Regions from separate parts of the Telluria sp. ZB4P37 genome, predicted to be linked through region 2. Evidence: predicted binding sites of a transcription regulator. Region 2 holds the regulator's gene; the other holds the start of a gene.
What was found. The regulator NrdR, encoded in region 2, represses ribonucleotide reductase genes. The targets are predictions, from matches to a motif close to CACNANATNTNGTG.

Region 1: the regulator NrdR is predicted to act here: its motif matches at 3,668-3,681, upstream of AC56K1_RS06080 (ribonucleoside-diphosphate reductase subunit alpha).

The regions. Positions count from the first base shown of each region.
Region 1 is NZ_JCASID010000002.1:383,570-390,790, forward strand. It holds gene AC56K1_RS06075 (ribonucleotide-diphosphate reductase subunit beta) at 1-331, opposite strand, end outside; gene AC56K1_RS06080 (ribonucleoside-diphosphate reductase subunit alpha) at 534-3,464, opposite strand; gene AC56K1_RS06085 (sigma-54-dependent transcriptional regulator) at 4,093-5,550, opposite strand; gene AC56K1_RS06090 (sensor histidine kinase) at 5,595-7,221, opposite strand, start outside.
Region 2 is NZ_JCASID010000007.1:179,500-186,720, reverse strand. It holds gene AC56K1_RS13810 (biopolymer transporter ExbD) at 1-226, opposite strand, end outside; gene tolQ (protein TolQ) at 247-930, opposite strand; gene ybgC (tol-pal system-associated acyl-CoA thioesterase) at 987-1,403, opposite strand; gene AC56K1_RS13795 (SDR family oxidoreductase) at 1,713-2,459, opposite strand; ZMP/ZTP riboswitch at 2,605-2,722, shown strand; gene glyA (serine hydroxymethyltransferase) at 2,830-4,077, shown strand; gene nrdR (transcriptional regulator NrdR) at 4,132-4,590, shown strand; gene pilV (type IV pilus modification protein PilV) at 4,747-5,253, shown strand; gene AC56K1_RS13775 (PilW family protein) at 5,280-6,188, shown strand; gene AC56K1_RS13770 (pilus assembly PilX family protein) at 6,202-6,960, shown strand; gene AC56K1_RS13765 (type IV pilin protein) at 6,969-7,221, shown strand, end outside.

The DNA.
Region 1 (7,221 bases), on a different contig from region 2:
GCGAGTCGGCGGTCACGAAGAAGCCGAGGTTACGCTTGACCAGGCGGCGCTCGTCTTCCGACAGGCCGTTCGGGCTCTTCCACAGCTCGATGTCGCGCTGCATGTTGACTTCCTGCGGCATCCAGTGGTTCGCGCAACCGGCCAGGTATTTGTCCCATGCCCATTTATACTTGAACGGGACCAGCTGGTTGACGTCGGTCTGGCCGTTGATGATGCGCTTGTCGTCGGCGTTGACGCGCTTGGCGACCAGCGCGGCATCCACGGTGTCGGTTGCATCGGTGGCTTGTGGTGCGCGCGGCGCGGTGCTTGGTTCGTCGTCCCAGGAGAGCATGGTTTCGTTCCTTCTTTCGTGGCTGCGTCCGCGTTGAGCGGACGGCCTAAATATTCGGTAGTAAGTGTCGTTCCGTTTGTAGTGGGAACCGGGGCGTTTGCGGCGTGTTTGCAAACTTGGGTTCCCGCCTGCGCGGGAACGACGAATCTGATGTTAGCGGTGCAAGCCGGCGTTCAGGCTGGCTTGCACCGTCATTTGCCGCTTACTGGCAGGCTTCGCATTCCTCGAAACCGTCGTCGCCAGGACGCAGGTAGCAGGCGGCGCCGTCGACGATTTCCGCGCTGGCGGCCGGTGCTGCGGCTGCAGGAGCCGCGGCCGGGGCGCTAGGCGCAGCGTGGCCACCCGACAGGGCGCCCGAGACCGACACCGCGTTCAGCGCGCCGGTGCGGCTGGTGGATTTCTCCATGTGCGTCGCGGCGATGGTGCGCAGGTAGTAGGTGGTCTTCAGGCCGCGAAGCCAGGCCAGCTTGTAGGTCTCGTCCAGCTTCTTGCCCGATGCGCCGGCCATGTAGATGTTCAGCGACTGGGCCTGGTCGATCCACTTCTGGCGGCGCGACGCCTGCTCGACCAGCCATTTCGGCTCGACTTCGAAGGCCGTGGCGTAGATGTCGCGCAGGTCTTGCGGCACGCGGTCGATCTTGGACAGCGAACCGTCGAAGTACTTCAGGTCGGCGATCATGACTTCGTCCCACAGGTCGCGTGCCTTCAGGTCGCGCACCAGGTAAGCATTGATCTCGGTGAATTCGCCCGACAGGTTCGACTTCACGTACAGGTTCTGGAAGGTCGGCTCGATGCAGGCCGACACGCCGATGATGTTCGAGATCGTCGCAGTCGGGGCGATCGCCACGCAGTTCGAGTTGCGCATGCCGAATTCCTTGATGCGGCTACGCACCAGGGTCCAGTCCATCGACTCGCTCGTGTCCTGCTCGAGGTAGCCGCCGCGCTCTTCCGCCAGCAGCTTGATCGAGTCCTGCGGCAGGATGCCGCGGTCCCACAGCGAACCTTCGTACGAACCGTAGCGGCCGCGCTCTTCGGCCAGCTCGGTCGAAGCCAGGTAGGCGAAGTAACAGACGGCTTCCATCGACTTGTCGGCGAATTCCACCGCTTTATCCGAGGCGAACGGCACGCGCATCATGTGCAGGCAGTCCTGGTGGCCCATCACGCCCATGCCGACCGGACGGTGGCGCATGTTCGAATTGCGCGCCTTTTCCACGGCGTAGTAGTTGATGTCGATGACGTTGTCCAGCATGCGCATGGCGATGCGGATGGTCTTCTGCAGCTTGGCGTGATCCAGGCTGTCGCCCTTCATGTGCTGCGGCAGGTTTACCGAGCCCAGGTTGCAGACGGCGATTTCGTCGGCGCTGGTGTTCAGGGTGATCTCGGTGCACAGGTTCGACGAGTGCACGACGCCGATGTGCTGCTGTGGCGAACGGATGTTGCACGGATCCTTGAAGGTGATCCATGGGTGGCCGGTTTCGAACAGCATCGACAGCATCTTGCGCCACAGGTCGAGCGCTTCGATTTTCTTGTACACGGTCATTTCGCCGCGTTCCGCCTTGGCTTCATAGGCGGTATAGGCTTCTTCGAAGGCCTTGCCGACCTTGTCGTGCAGGTCTGGCGTCTCGCTCGGCGAGAACAGGCTCCAGTAGCCCTTTTCCATCACGCGCTTCATGAACAGGTCGGGAATCCAGTTCGCGGTGTTCATGTCGTGGGTGCGGCGGCGGTCGTCGCCGGTGTTCTTGCGCAGGTCGAGGAATTCCTCGATGTCCATGTGCCAGGTTTCCAGGTAGGCGCAGACCGCGCCCTTGCGCTTGCCGCCCTGGTTCACCGCCACGGCGGTGTCGTTGACCACTTTCAGGAACGGGACCACGCCCTGCGACTTGCCGTTGGTGCCCTTGATGCGCGAGCCCAGGGCACGGACCGGGGTCCAGTCGTTGCCCAGACCGCCGGCGAACTTCGACAGCAGCGCGTTTTCCTTGATCGCGTCGTAGATGCCTTCCAGGTCGTCGCCGACGGTAGTCAGGTAGCACGAGGACAGCTGCGAGCGGCGGGTGCCCGAGTTGAACAGGGTCGGGGTCGAGCTCATGAAATCAAAACTCGACAGCAGGTTGTAGAACTCGATCGCGCGCGCTTCGCGGTCGGCTTCGCGCAGGGCCAGGCCCATCGCGACGCGCATGTAGAAGGCCTGCGGCATCTCGATGCGGGTTTCGCGCACGTGCAGGAAGTAGCGGTCGTACAGGGTCTGCAGGCCGATGTAGGCGAATTGCAGGTCGCGATCGGCGACGATGGCCTTGGCCAGGCGCTCGAGGTCGTACTTGCCCAGTTCTTCATCCAGCAGCTCGTTGGCGATGCCCTTGGCGATGTACTGCGGGAAGTAGGTGATGTACTCAAGAGCGGCGCCGGCTTGCGCTACCTCGTGGCCGAAGACTTCCTTGCGGATGGTGTGCAGCAGGATGCGCGCGGTGACCTGGCTGTAGGCGGGATCTTTTTCCATCAGGGCGCGGGCCGCCAGAATGGCCGACTTGTGCAGTTCTTCGACCGGCACGCCGTCGTACAGGTTCTTCAGGGTCTCGGCAACGATCGCATCGGCATCGACATGCTTCTCCAGGCCGGCGCAGGCAGCGTTGACCAGGCCGTAGACGGCATTCATGTCCAGCGGCATGCGCTGGCCGCCGTCGATCACGTGGATCTGCGGCGCGGCCACGGCGGCGCCCCCTAGAGCTTCCTTGGCGGCCCTGCGCTCTTCCATGCGCTTGGCGCGGTACAGCACGTATTCGCGCGCGACGTCATGCTCGCCCGAGCGCATCAGCGACAGTTCGACCTGGTCCTGCACGTCTTCGATATGGAAGGTGCCGCCGTTCGGCTGGCGGCGCACCAATGCAGCAACGACATTGCCGGTCAGCTCTTCCACCAGATCGCGGATGCGGGCCGATGCAGCACCCTGCCCGCCGGCGATGGCGAGGAAGGCCTTGGTCATGGCGACCGAGATCTTGTGCGGCTCGAAGGCCACCACGGAGCCGTTGCGGCGGATGACGCGGTAGTCGCCGCGCGCCACGATCTCTGCCGGCGTGGCATTGGCCGACGCGCCTGGGGTGACGTGAGGATTGATCGAAATGTCTTGTGCTGTTTGCATTGAGCCTCCAGGGTGGGCAGATGCCTGCCGCCATTTGTTGTTACCAGGACCGAAGTCCTACGGAATTCATAGCAAAGCGATGCCCCGCCAGCCGGAACGCCGTGCTGGCAACCAGATATGCAGGGTAGGAAATCGCTGTGGAATCAGTCGCTTGCAGAGCAAGCCTCAAGTCGGGAGTGAACTTGTTTCCTTCAGCTCACTACCACTACATCTAGTGCCCGACGTTGATATGAGACTAATTGTAGTACCTGACCCAGGTCACGGCAAGTAAAGAACTTCGCAATATTTTGCGTTTTTTTTGGTGCATGGGCTTGACAAGCAAGTAGCGCTAGAACGGCGGGGAGTATTCGGTGAGTGAGCGCTAACCTTGTTCAAGATGGCTGCTCAAAGCGTAATCAGCCTGATGCGACGCGCATCATTCTTGTGCGTTTTGCACTGGCGAAAAGACAACAGGATGAGATCCCTCTACGGGTGCGCTGCCAATACACCGTAGGGTGGGCGGATTCTGCCCACGCGTTCAACGTTCGAGGAAAAAACACGGAGCGTGTTCGTTGACGTGGTTTGAACGCGTGGGCGCAGGTCAGTCCGCTGGACCGACCTGCCCTGCCCACCCTACATATAGAAGACATCAAACGTTATCGTCCGGCGCCGAAATCTCCAGCTTCTGCATCTGATAGCGCAGCTGCCGCACGCTGATCCCGAGCAGCGCCGCAGCCTGCGTCCGGTTGAACTGGGTCTGCTGCAGCGCGCGCCCGATGATGTCGCGCTCAACCTGGATCAGGTATTCCGGCAGGTTGCCGGGCAAGCCGTTGGGGCCGAGCATGGCCGGACCCGCTACGGCTTCCACTGGTGCGGGATCCGGTTCGGGTTCGGGCGCAGCTACCTGGGCCGGAACCGGGACCGGCGCCACTTGTGCCCGCTCGCGCCCCGCCTCGTTTGGGCGCGCCGCCTTCAGCGACAAATCGCCCACTTCGATCACGCCATCGTTGGCAAACGCCAGCGCCCGCTCCAGCACGTTCTCCAGTTCGCGGATATTCCCCGGGAAGGAATAGGCGCGCAGCGCGTCCAGCACGCCCGCCCCCAGCGCGGCCTGTCCCGGCCCGGCCAGCCGCGCCAGCACGGCGTCCACCAAGGGCGGCAAGTCGTCGATCCGTTCGCGCAGCGGCGGCAGCGACAGTTCGATCACGTTCAGGCGGTAGAACAAATCCTGCCTGAACCTGCCCTGCTCCACGCACCGGGCCAGGTCCTGATGGGTGGCGCTGATGATGCGCACGTCCACCGGCTCTTCGCTGGTGGCGCCGATCTTGCGCACGCGCCGTTCCTGGATGGCGCGCAGCAGCTTGACCTGCATCGCCAGCGGCAGGTCGGCCACTTCGTCGAGCATCAGGGTGCCGCCGTTGGCTGCCTGGAAGAAGCCGTCGCGCTCCTCGGCCGCGCCGGTGAAGGCGCCCTTGCGGTAGCCGAAGAACTCCGCTTCCATCAGGGTTTCGGGAATCGCGCCGCAGTTCACGGCGACGAACGGCTTGGCGGCGCGCGAACTCTGGGCGTGGATCTCGCGCGCCGCCAGTTCCTTGCCGCTGCCCGATTCGCCGGTGATCGAGATCGGCGCATTCGAACGCGCCAGGCGGCCGATCTGGGCGCGCAGCGACTGCATCGCGGGTGAGTTGCCGATCATGCGCGAGCCGGGCAGGCTGCCGTCCGGCTGCGCCGGCGCGGCGTCGAGCAGGCGCAGGGCCGAGCGCACCATCAGGCGCAGCGCATCGAGGGCCAAAGGCTTGGAGATGTAGTCGAAGGCGCCCGCCTTGAGCGCCACCACTGCGTTCTCGGCGCTGCCGTAGGCGGTGATGACGGCGATCGGAGTCGCCTTGGGCGAGGCGTGCACTTCGCGCACCAGCTCCAGCCCGAGGCCGTCGGGCAGGCGCATGTCGGTCAGGATCAGGGCGTAGTCGTGCTCCTCGAGCAGAGCGCGCGCCTGGCGCAGGGTCGCCGCGCTGTCCACGTCCAGCCCCATCTTGAGCAGGGTGATCTCGAGCAGTTCACGCAGGTCGGCTTCGTCGTCGACCACGAGGATGCGGGGTGCGGTCATGGTTTTCTCACTCTATCTATATAGCGGCGCGACGTTTGGCGGACCTAGGCCGGCTGGGCGAAGCTGATCACGAAGCGCCCGCTCGCCTTGCGCTCACCAGTCGGCGCGGCGTCGAAGCGGTATTCGTAGTCGAGCTTTGCATCGTTGTTCAGGCACAGCTCGCGCGCCAGGTACAGGCCCAGGCCGGTGCCCTTGCTCGAGGTTGTGTAAAAGGGCTCGAACAGGTGGGCGCGTACTTCCGGGGTGATGCCGGGACCATCGTCCTGCACATGCAGCTCGGTGCGCCCGGCCGCGTCGCGCGCCGGGAAGATGCGGATGCTGGCTGGCTGCTTGCTGGCGTAGCGCACCGCGTTGCCCAGCAGGTTGAGCAGCACCTCATGCAGGTGCAGCGGGTCGAAGCGCACCGCGCTCGCACCCGGATCGCCTATATAAACTATATCACCGGCCAGGCCGTGGGTTTCGCAGAATTCGAGCTTGAGCTCGGCCAGGAAGGCCGCCAGCTGCAGCGGTTCGCCATTAGGCTGCACCTTGCGCGAGAGCTGCAGGATGTCTTCGACCATGCGGTTCACGCGCGTGACGTTGTCGCCGATGATCTTCAGCAGCCGCACTTCGGCCGGGCCGTGCAGGTCTTCGGCCAGCAGCGCGGTGGCATGGCCGATGGCCGACAGCGGGTTGCGCACCTCGTGCGCGATGCTGGCGGTGAGGCGCCCCATCGAGGCCAGCTTGAGTTGCTGCGCCTGGTTTTCGATGGCGCTCACGTCCTGCATGAACACCACGCTGCGCCCGGCAGCCACGCCGGCGGTGTCGACCCGCGCGAAACGCAGCTTCAGGTGGGTCGGCTGGTCGCGCCGGCCGCGCAGCAGGCCCGCGTCTTCACGGTAGGGCTTGACGGTGACGAAGGCCGCGCCTTCCACCGGCGCGCGCAGCCAGGCGGCAAACGCCTGGGCCACCGGCTCGAGGCCAGGCGCCTCGCCGAGCCGGAAGCCCGCCGCCTCGCCTTCGAAGCCGAGCGTGATGCGGGCCGCCGGATTGCCGGTGAAGACCACGCCGTCGTCCCCCACCACCAGGATGCCGTCGCCGACGTCGGCGATGACGATCCCGTTGATCAGCTGCTGGATGCGCAGGTCGGTGCCGCGCTGGGCGGCCAGGTTTTCCTGCTTGATCAGGCGCGCCGCCAGCCGGTTCACCAGCAGCACGCCGGCAAAGAAGGCGCCGCCGTACAGGCCTGCCTGCATCAGCGGCGCCTGGCGGTCCAGCATGACCACCTGCCAGGCGCTTACGGCGATCAGGAACAGGGTCGCGACCGACGCGGCGAACAGCGCCAGCACCAGGGGGGCAAGGATGGCCGCGCCGGCCAGCGGGAACAGGTAGAGGATCGCCAGCCCGCTGCGCATGCCGCCGGCGGCAAGGAACAGGAGCGAGATCACGGCCAGGTCGGTCGCGATCTGGCAGGCCAACTGCACCACGAAGCGGCGCTTCCACCAGGTGCCGAAGCCGGCGAAGGCCAGCGAGGCCACGAAATAGAAGACGCAGGCCTCGGTATTGATGGCATCGGTGCGCAGGCCGTTGTCGGTGATGCTCATGCCCAGGTAGAGCAGGAGCACTAGCGCGATCACGATGCGGCTGATGTTGAAGGTCTGGAGCGTGCGCCACATGGTCGCGCGCGCCTCC
Region 2 (7,221 bases):
CGATCGACAGCTTGTTCTCCGGCTTGATCGAGATCTGGATATAGGTGTCCGGCGGCAGCGCCGATTTTTCCGCGCTCGGCAGGTTGATCACGCTCGGCGCTTCGTTGGCCGGCACGGCCATGAAGATGATAAGCAGCACCAGCATCACGTCGATGTAGGGCACGACGTTGATCTCGGATTTGAAGCTGCGTTTGCGTCCGCTGCGCAGGCTGCTGGAAAAGGCCATTGAAGAATTCTCCGCTGTGCTTAGCGCGCCTGGCGCTGCAGGATGTTCGAGAATTCCTCGACGAAGCTCTCGAAGCGGATCGCCAGGCGGTCGATGTCGTGGGTGAAGCGGTTGTAGGCCACTACTGCAGGGATCGCTGCGAACAGGCCGATCGCGGTGGCGATCAGGGCTTCGGCAATGCCAGGCGCGACGATGGCAAGCGTGGCTTGCTGGACGCTGGCCAGGCCGCGGAAGGCGTTCATGATGCCCCAGACGGTGCCGAGCAGGCCGATGTAAGGCGAGACCGAGCCGACCGAGGCCAGGAAGTTCAGGTGGATGTCGAGGGCGTCGAGCTCGCGCTGGAAGGCGGCGCGCATGGCGCGGCGGGCGCCGTCGAGCGCCGGGCCCATGTCGGCGGCGTCGCGTGCGGCCTGCTTGCCCTTGATGAATTCGCCCATGCCGGCCTCGAAGATGCGGGCCAGCGGGCCGCTCTGGTCGCGCTGGCTGCTGGCGCTTTGGTGCAGGGTATTGAGGTTGCCGCCGGCCCAGAAACTGCGCTCGAACTGCTCGGTCTGGTTCCTTGCGGCTTTGAGCGCGAACACCTTGCGGAAGATATAGGTCCAGCTCACCACCGACAGGATCAACAGCAGGGCCATGATCAGCTGCACCAGGATGTGGGCGTTGCTGATCAGGTGGATAAACGAAAGGTCTTGGGTTGCGGTCATCGGGTGGGTTCTGTTGTCGGATTATTCAGGCAGGCATGTGCTAATGATTTGCCAACTCACGCGGCGCGCATTTTATCAGCAGCGCTGTCGGGAAGCGACCGTGGGCGCATCGTCGCGGTATCGACGCAGCCCACTTTCACGTGGGCGCTGGTCAGAAGCAGGTCGCCTTTCCAGGCTTGCTGGGCGAACTGGACGGAGGCGCGGCCGAGCTTTTCGACCGTCGTGCGAATGGTCAGCACGTCGTCGAGCCGGGCCGGCGCATGGTAATCCAGGGAGGCGCTCTTGACGACGAAAGCGGCGCCATCGGCGTCGAGCAGTTCCTGCTGGCCGACACCTAGAGCACGCAGCCATTCGGTGCGGGCACGTTCAAAGAATTTCAGGTAATTGGCGTAAAACACGATGCCACCGGCGTCGGTATCTTCGTAATAGACCCTGACTGTCCAGTCAAAAGCTGAAGGCATTTCTCCTGCCATTTAAATGTAAATAGGAAACATTTTACGCGATTTTTGCCGATCCTATGTACGCTATAGAACATAGGGCTCGGAAAAAGGTCGGACGTGCCTTCCGTTCAAGAGACTAAGCCGCGGCAGTAGTAGACGTGAAACATGGCCGAAAGGCCAATGACTGTAACACTTTCTAACAATTGCAGAGCGCGCGACACGGACGGTCGACGAGCCTGTTCAACCATACGATCATGCCTGCCGTGGCAGGGTGGGCGAGGAACTTGCCCACCCCAGGAGCAGACACCAAGCCCGCTTCATGGCGCCTGACGGAAACCCGTATTACGTGCGCTTGATCGTGAACGGCGAAAACCCCTGGCAAGTCGGCATCAACTCGATACTGTTCACATTCACATGCGGCGGCAGGGTCGCGATCCAGTAGGCGGTATTCGCAATATCCTCCGCGCTCAGCGGCGTGGTGCCTTCATACACCTTGGCCGCCGCCGCATCGTCGCCCTTGAAGCGTACGTTCGAGAACTCGGTCCCGCCGCACAGTCCCGGCGCGAGGTTGGTCGCGCGCACGCCGGTGCCGACCAGGTCGGCCCGCAGGTTCAGGGTGAATTGCTCGACGAAGGCCTTGGTCGCGCCATACACATTGCCGCCCGGGTAAGGGTAGTGGCCTGCCACCGACCCCAGGTTGATCACCAGCCCGCTGCCACGCGCCACCATGCCGGGCAGCACCGCGCGGGTCATCGTCACCAGTCCCTGGCAATTGGTGGCGATCATCGTGTCCCAATCGTCCAGCGGCACCTCGTGCGCTGGCAGGGTGTTGAGCGCCAGTCCCGCGTTATTGACGAGCACGTCGATGTCGCGCCAGCCCACGGGCAGGCCGGCGATGGCCGCATCGATCGAGGCGCGGCTGGTCACGTCGAGCGTGACTGGCAAGGCGGCCTCGCCCAGTTCGCTTGCCAGGTCGGCGATGCGGTCGGTGCGGCGGGCCGCCAGGATGGCCTTGTGGCCATTGCGAACGAAAACGCGGGCCATCGCGGCGCCGAAGCCGGCCGAGGCGCCGGTAATGAAGACGATCATGGGTGGGTCCTGGTGGCGGCGAAGTGGAAGGAAGGGAAAATTGTAGCCGAAATAGCCACAAGCCTGCTGCTGCCCCTGCACTTGTTAGGACGACAGCAGTTTCCTTGCCCTAAGGGGCTCGGATCACATACAATCTGGAGTCATTTACGTCTCACGTAACTGGCGAAACACCGTGCCGCCGCGTTCGCATGCGCCCAGCACGGTAAAGGTGGGCACCCACCGGGGAACGTGAGATGTCAACGCCGTTCGCCTGGGCAGCCACCAACTGGACCGCGTCGTGTCGCGCGCGGCCTCGCGGCTGCCTCGCACCCGCCCGGCCGCCCATTCTGCGCTGCCCGTTGCCTGGTATTTCTCTCGATTGGAGTTTTACATGTTTGCAAAGAATCATACGCTCGCCAATGTCGACCCGGAACTGTGGGATGCCATCCAGAAGGAAAACGTTCGCCAGCAGGACCACATCGAACTGATCGCGTCCGAGAACTATACCTCGCCGGCCGTCATGGAAGCGCAGGGCTCGCAGCTGACCAACAAGTACGCTGAAGGCTATCCAGGCAAGCGCTATTACGGCGGCTGCGAATACGTCGACGTCGCCGAGCAGCTGGCGATCGACCGCCTCAAGCAACTGTTCGGTGCGGAAGCAGCCAACGTGCAGCCTAATTCGGGCTCGCAGGCCAACCAGGGCGTGTTCTTCGCCATGCTCAAGCCGGGCGATACCATCATGGGCATGTCGCTGGCCGAAGGCGGCCACCTGACCCACGGCATGGCACTGAACATGTCGGGCAAGTGGTTCAACGTCGTTTCCTACGGCCTGACGCCGGAAGAAGACATTGACTACGACGCCATGGAAGCCCTGGCGCGCGAGCACAAGCCGAAGATGATCATCGCCGGTGCGTCGGCCTTCGCCCTGCGCATCGACTTCGAACGATTCGCAAAAGTCGCCAAGGAAGTCGGCGCCTATTTCATGGTCGACATGGCCCACTACGCCGGCCTGATCGCCGCGGGCGAATACCCGAACCCGGTGCCGCATGCCGACTTTGTTACGTCCACGACGCACAAGTCGCTGCGCGGCCCGCGCGGCGGCATCATCCTGATGAAGGCCGAGTTCGAGAAGCAGATCAATTCGGCGATCTTCCCGGGCATCCAGGGCGGTCCGCTGATGCACGTCATCGCCGGCAAGGCCGTGGCCTTCAAAGAAGCGCTGTCGCCGGAGTTCAAGGAGTACCAGCGGCAGGTCGTCAAGAACGCCAAGGTGCTGGCCGAGACCTTGATCGCGCGCGGACTGCGCATCGTGTCGGGCCGGACCGAATCGCACGTGATGCTGGTCGACCTGCGCTCGAAGGGCCTGACCGGCAAGGAAGCCGAAGCGATCCTGGGCCAGGCGCACATGACCTGCAACAAGAACGGTATCCCGAACGACCCGCAGAAGCCCTTCGTCACCTCGGGCATCCGCCTGGGCAGCCCGGCCTTTACCACCCGCGGCTTCAAGGAAGAAGATGCGGTCAAGGTGGGCCACCTGATCGCCGACGTGCTGGACAACCCGCACGACGCCGCGACCATTGAGCGCGTGAAGGCTGAAGTCAAGCTGCTGACCGACAAGTACCCGGTCTACGCAGCCTAAGTAGCACAACCCCGGGGCCGGCGCTTGCTGGCCCCAACAAGCATCCCGGCGCCCATGAAATGTCCGTTCTGCCAGCATGAAGATACCCAGGTCCTCGACACGCGCGTGTCCGAGGAAGGGGACGCCATTCGCCGGCGCCGGCGCTGCGCGAAGTGCGACAAGCGCTTCACCACCTATGAGCGCATCGAGCTGTCGATGCCGATCATCGTCAAGAAGAACGGCAGCCGCACCGAGTTCGCGCCAGCCAAGCTGCGCGGCAGCCTGATGCTGGCCTTGCGCAAGCGCCCCGTGGCCGCCGAAGCGATCGACACCGCCGTTGCCACCATCGAGGAAAAGCTCCTGACCAGCGGCCGCCGCGAAGTAGATACCGGCTATGTGGGCGAACTGGTGATGCAGGAACTCAAGCGCCTCGACAAGATCGCCTATATCCGTTTCGCCTCGGTCTACAAGAATTTCGAAGACCTGGCCGAGTTCCAGGAAGCGCTGGCTGAAGTCGGCCACCCGCGTAAGTAAAACCGCTCATCGGTTCCCCGAAAACGATTGGGCCAGCTCATGGCCGGCAGGTGCTCGCCTGATAACTTTGCAGTTCGCAGCCGGCAGGCCTGTTGCCTGGCCTTGCCGGTTTCTCGACGCTGACGAGGGGAGGTGGGTGTGCAGGCGCATGGGGGAATGCCAGGATTCACGCTGGTCGAAGTGCTGGTCGCGCTGTTCGTGCTCGCGGTGGGCATCGTCGGCGCCGGCGCCACGCAGCTGACGGCCGAGCGGCTGCGCCAGCACGCGGCCCGCACATCCGAAGCGGCGCAGCTGGCGGCCTCGCTGGCTTCGCGCATGCGGGCCAATCCCCCGGTGGCCGGCTTGCCTGATGCCGCCAATCCCTACCTCAGCTTCCAGTATGACGCGGCGGACGGCGCGCCCATCGCGCCGCTGCCATGCTTCGGCAGCACCGCATGCAGCCCCCAGCAGCTGGCCGAGTTCGACCTGCACGAGATCCGCCAAGCCGTGCATGCGCAATTCCCCGCCGGGCGCGTCGAGGTCTGCCGCGACGGTTCGCCCTGGAACAGCGCCACCAACAGCTTTCGCTGGAGCTGCGACGGCGCCCCCGGTGCGCTGCCGGTCGTCAAACTCGGCTGGCAGGGCACGGACGACGCGCCCGCTTACGTGACGGTGCTGCGATGAGGGTTTGTCTTCGCCGCCAAAGCGGCATGACGATGGCCGAACTGCTGGTCGCCATGGCGGTGGGCCTGGGCGTGCTGCTGGCCGCCGGTAGCCTGTTCGTCTGGTCCACCCGCGCCTTTGCCTCCCAGGTGGAGACGGCGACGATGGATGATGCGGGACGCTACGCGCTCGATGTGGTGGCGCGCGCGGTGCGCCAGTCGGCTGCCGTCGATTGGGAGACGCATAGCGGCGGGCCGGATGCGGCGGCGCCGGCGGCGCTCGCCGGCCTGGACGCGCGCCGGGTGACGCAGACCGGCTTCGCCGTCGACAACCCGATCGCCAATGCCGTCGTACACGGCAGCGACGTGCTGGCGGTGCGCTATCCCGGCAGCGGCGCGCCGCCTTCCGGCGACGGCACCACGCTCGACTGCGCGGGCTTTTCGGTACACCGCGATGAGGAGGGCTGGAGCATCTTTTATGTCGCGCGCAATGCCCAGGGCGACGCAGAACTGCGCTGCAAGTACCGGGGCGCCAGCAACTGGTCGGCCGATGCGGTGGTCGGCGCCGTGGACAGTTTCCAGGTGCTCTACGGGCTCGATCTCGACGCCGACGGCGCGCCCGAGCGCTACGTCAATGCCAGCGCACTGCATGCGCTTGATGCCGCCTTGGTGCTGGCGGGCATGACGGCGGCCGAGCGCGATGCCGATCTGCGCCGGCGCACCCACTGGAAGAAGCTGGCCAGCGTTCGGGTGGCCCTGCTGCTGCATGGGGCGCCCAGCCGGCTGGCGGATGCCGGGAGCGCCACCTACGACCTGTTCGGGCCGCAGTATGGCGACATGGCGGGCGTGCTGGACGCCGGTACCCGCCTGCTGGAGACGACGCTGGCCGGGCGCGAGCCGCCGCGGCACCGCAAGGTGTTTGCCACCACCATCGCGCTGCCGGCGCGGGGCGGGTGAGGACGGCATGCTCATGAGCAAATCGATGTGCGCTCGCCGGAGCAGGGAAGGTGGCGTGGCGCTGCTGACCGTCCTGCTGCTGATGCTGGCGATCCTGTTGACAGGGATCGCCTCGGCCCGCAGCGCGCTGCATGGCGCGCTGGCCGCCGCCAACGAGCGCGACCGCATGCTGGCACTGCATGGCGCCATGGCCGCGCTGGCCGATGCCGAGCAGGACATCGATGGCGGTGCCGACCCGGCCTCAGCGCGCGCCGCCGCCTTGGCCAGCGCCGCGCCTGCGGCCTTTGCCGACGGATGCCGCGGCGGCGCCCCGTACCAGGGGCTGTGCACCCACGCCGTCGACGTGAGCGACATCCACCTGGCGCTGGCCGACGGGGGCGGGCCCGGCATCGTATTCGGTGCCATCACGGGCGCGCGGATCCCGTCCGGGATCGGGGCGCTGGCCGCGCATGCGCCGCGCTATTTGATCGAACGCATGCCGTCGGTGCCGGATGCGCTGCTGTACCGGATCACGGCACTGGGCTTCGGAAGCGCCGGCACGACCCAGGTTGGAGTGCAGGCGTATTACCGCAAGTTGTTGGTCGTGGCTGCGCCGTCCGGACCGTCGTCACCCGGTACGCCCGCCGCGCCGGGCAGCCCCGAAACAGGTGCGGCACCCCCTGCACCGGGCACGCCGGGCGGCCCCGGCATGCGCGTGAGCTGGCGGGAGATCGCCAACTGGCACGACGGCGTCGCCGCGGCCGGCGCGGCTGCAGCAACGGAGCCGGGATGAGGCCTGCCATGACGACAGCAGGCGCGCGAAAACGCTGCGGCTTCACGCTGGTCGAGCTGATGGTCGTGCTCGGGATCGTGGCGATCCTGGCGGCGATTGCCTATCCCGGCTATGCGGCCCACCTGGTCAAGGCCCGGCGGGTGGAGGCGCAGCTGGCACTGGTCGACGCCATGCAGCGCCAGGAAGCCTACCGCGCCCGGCACCATACCTATGTCGCGTTCTCAATCGATACCGAAAACCCAGGCAGCCGCCAGTTCCGCT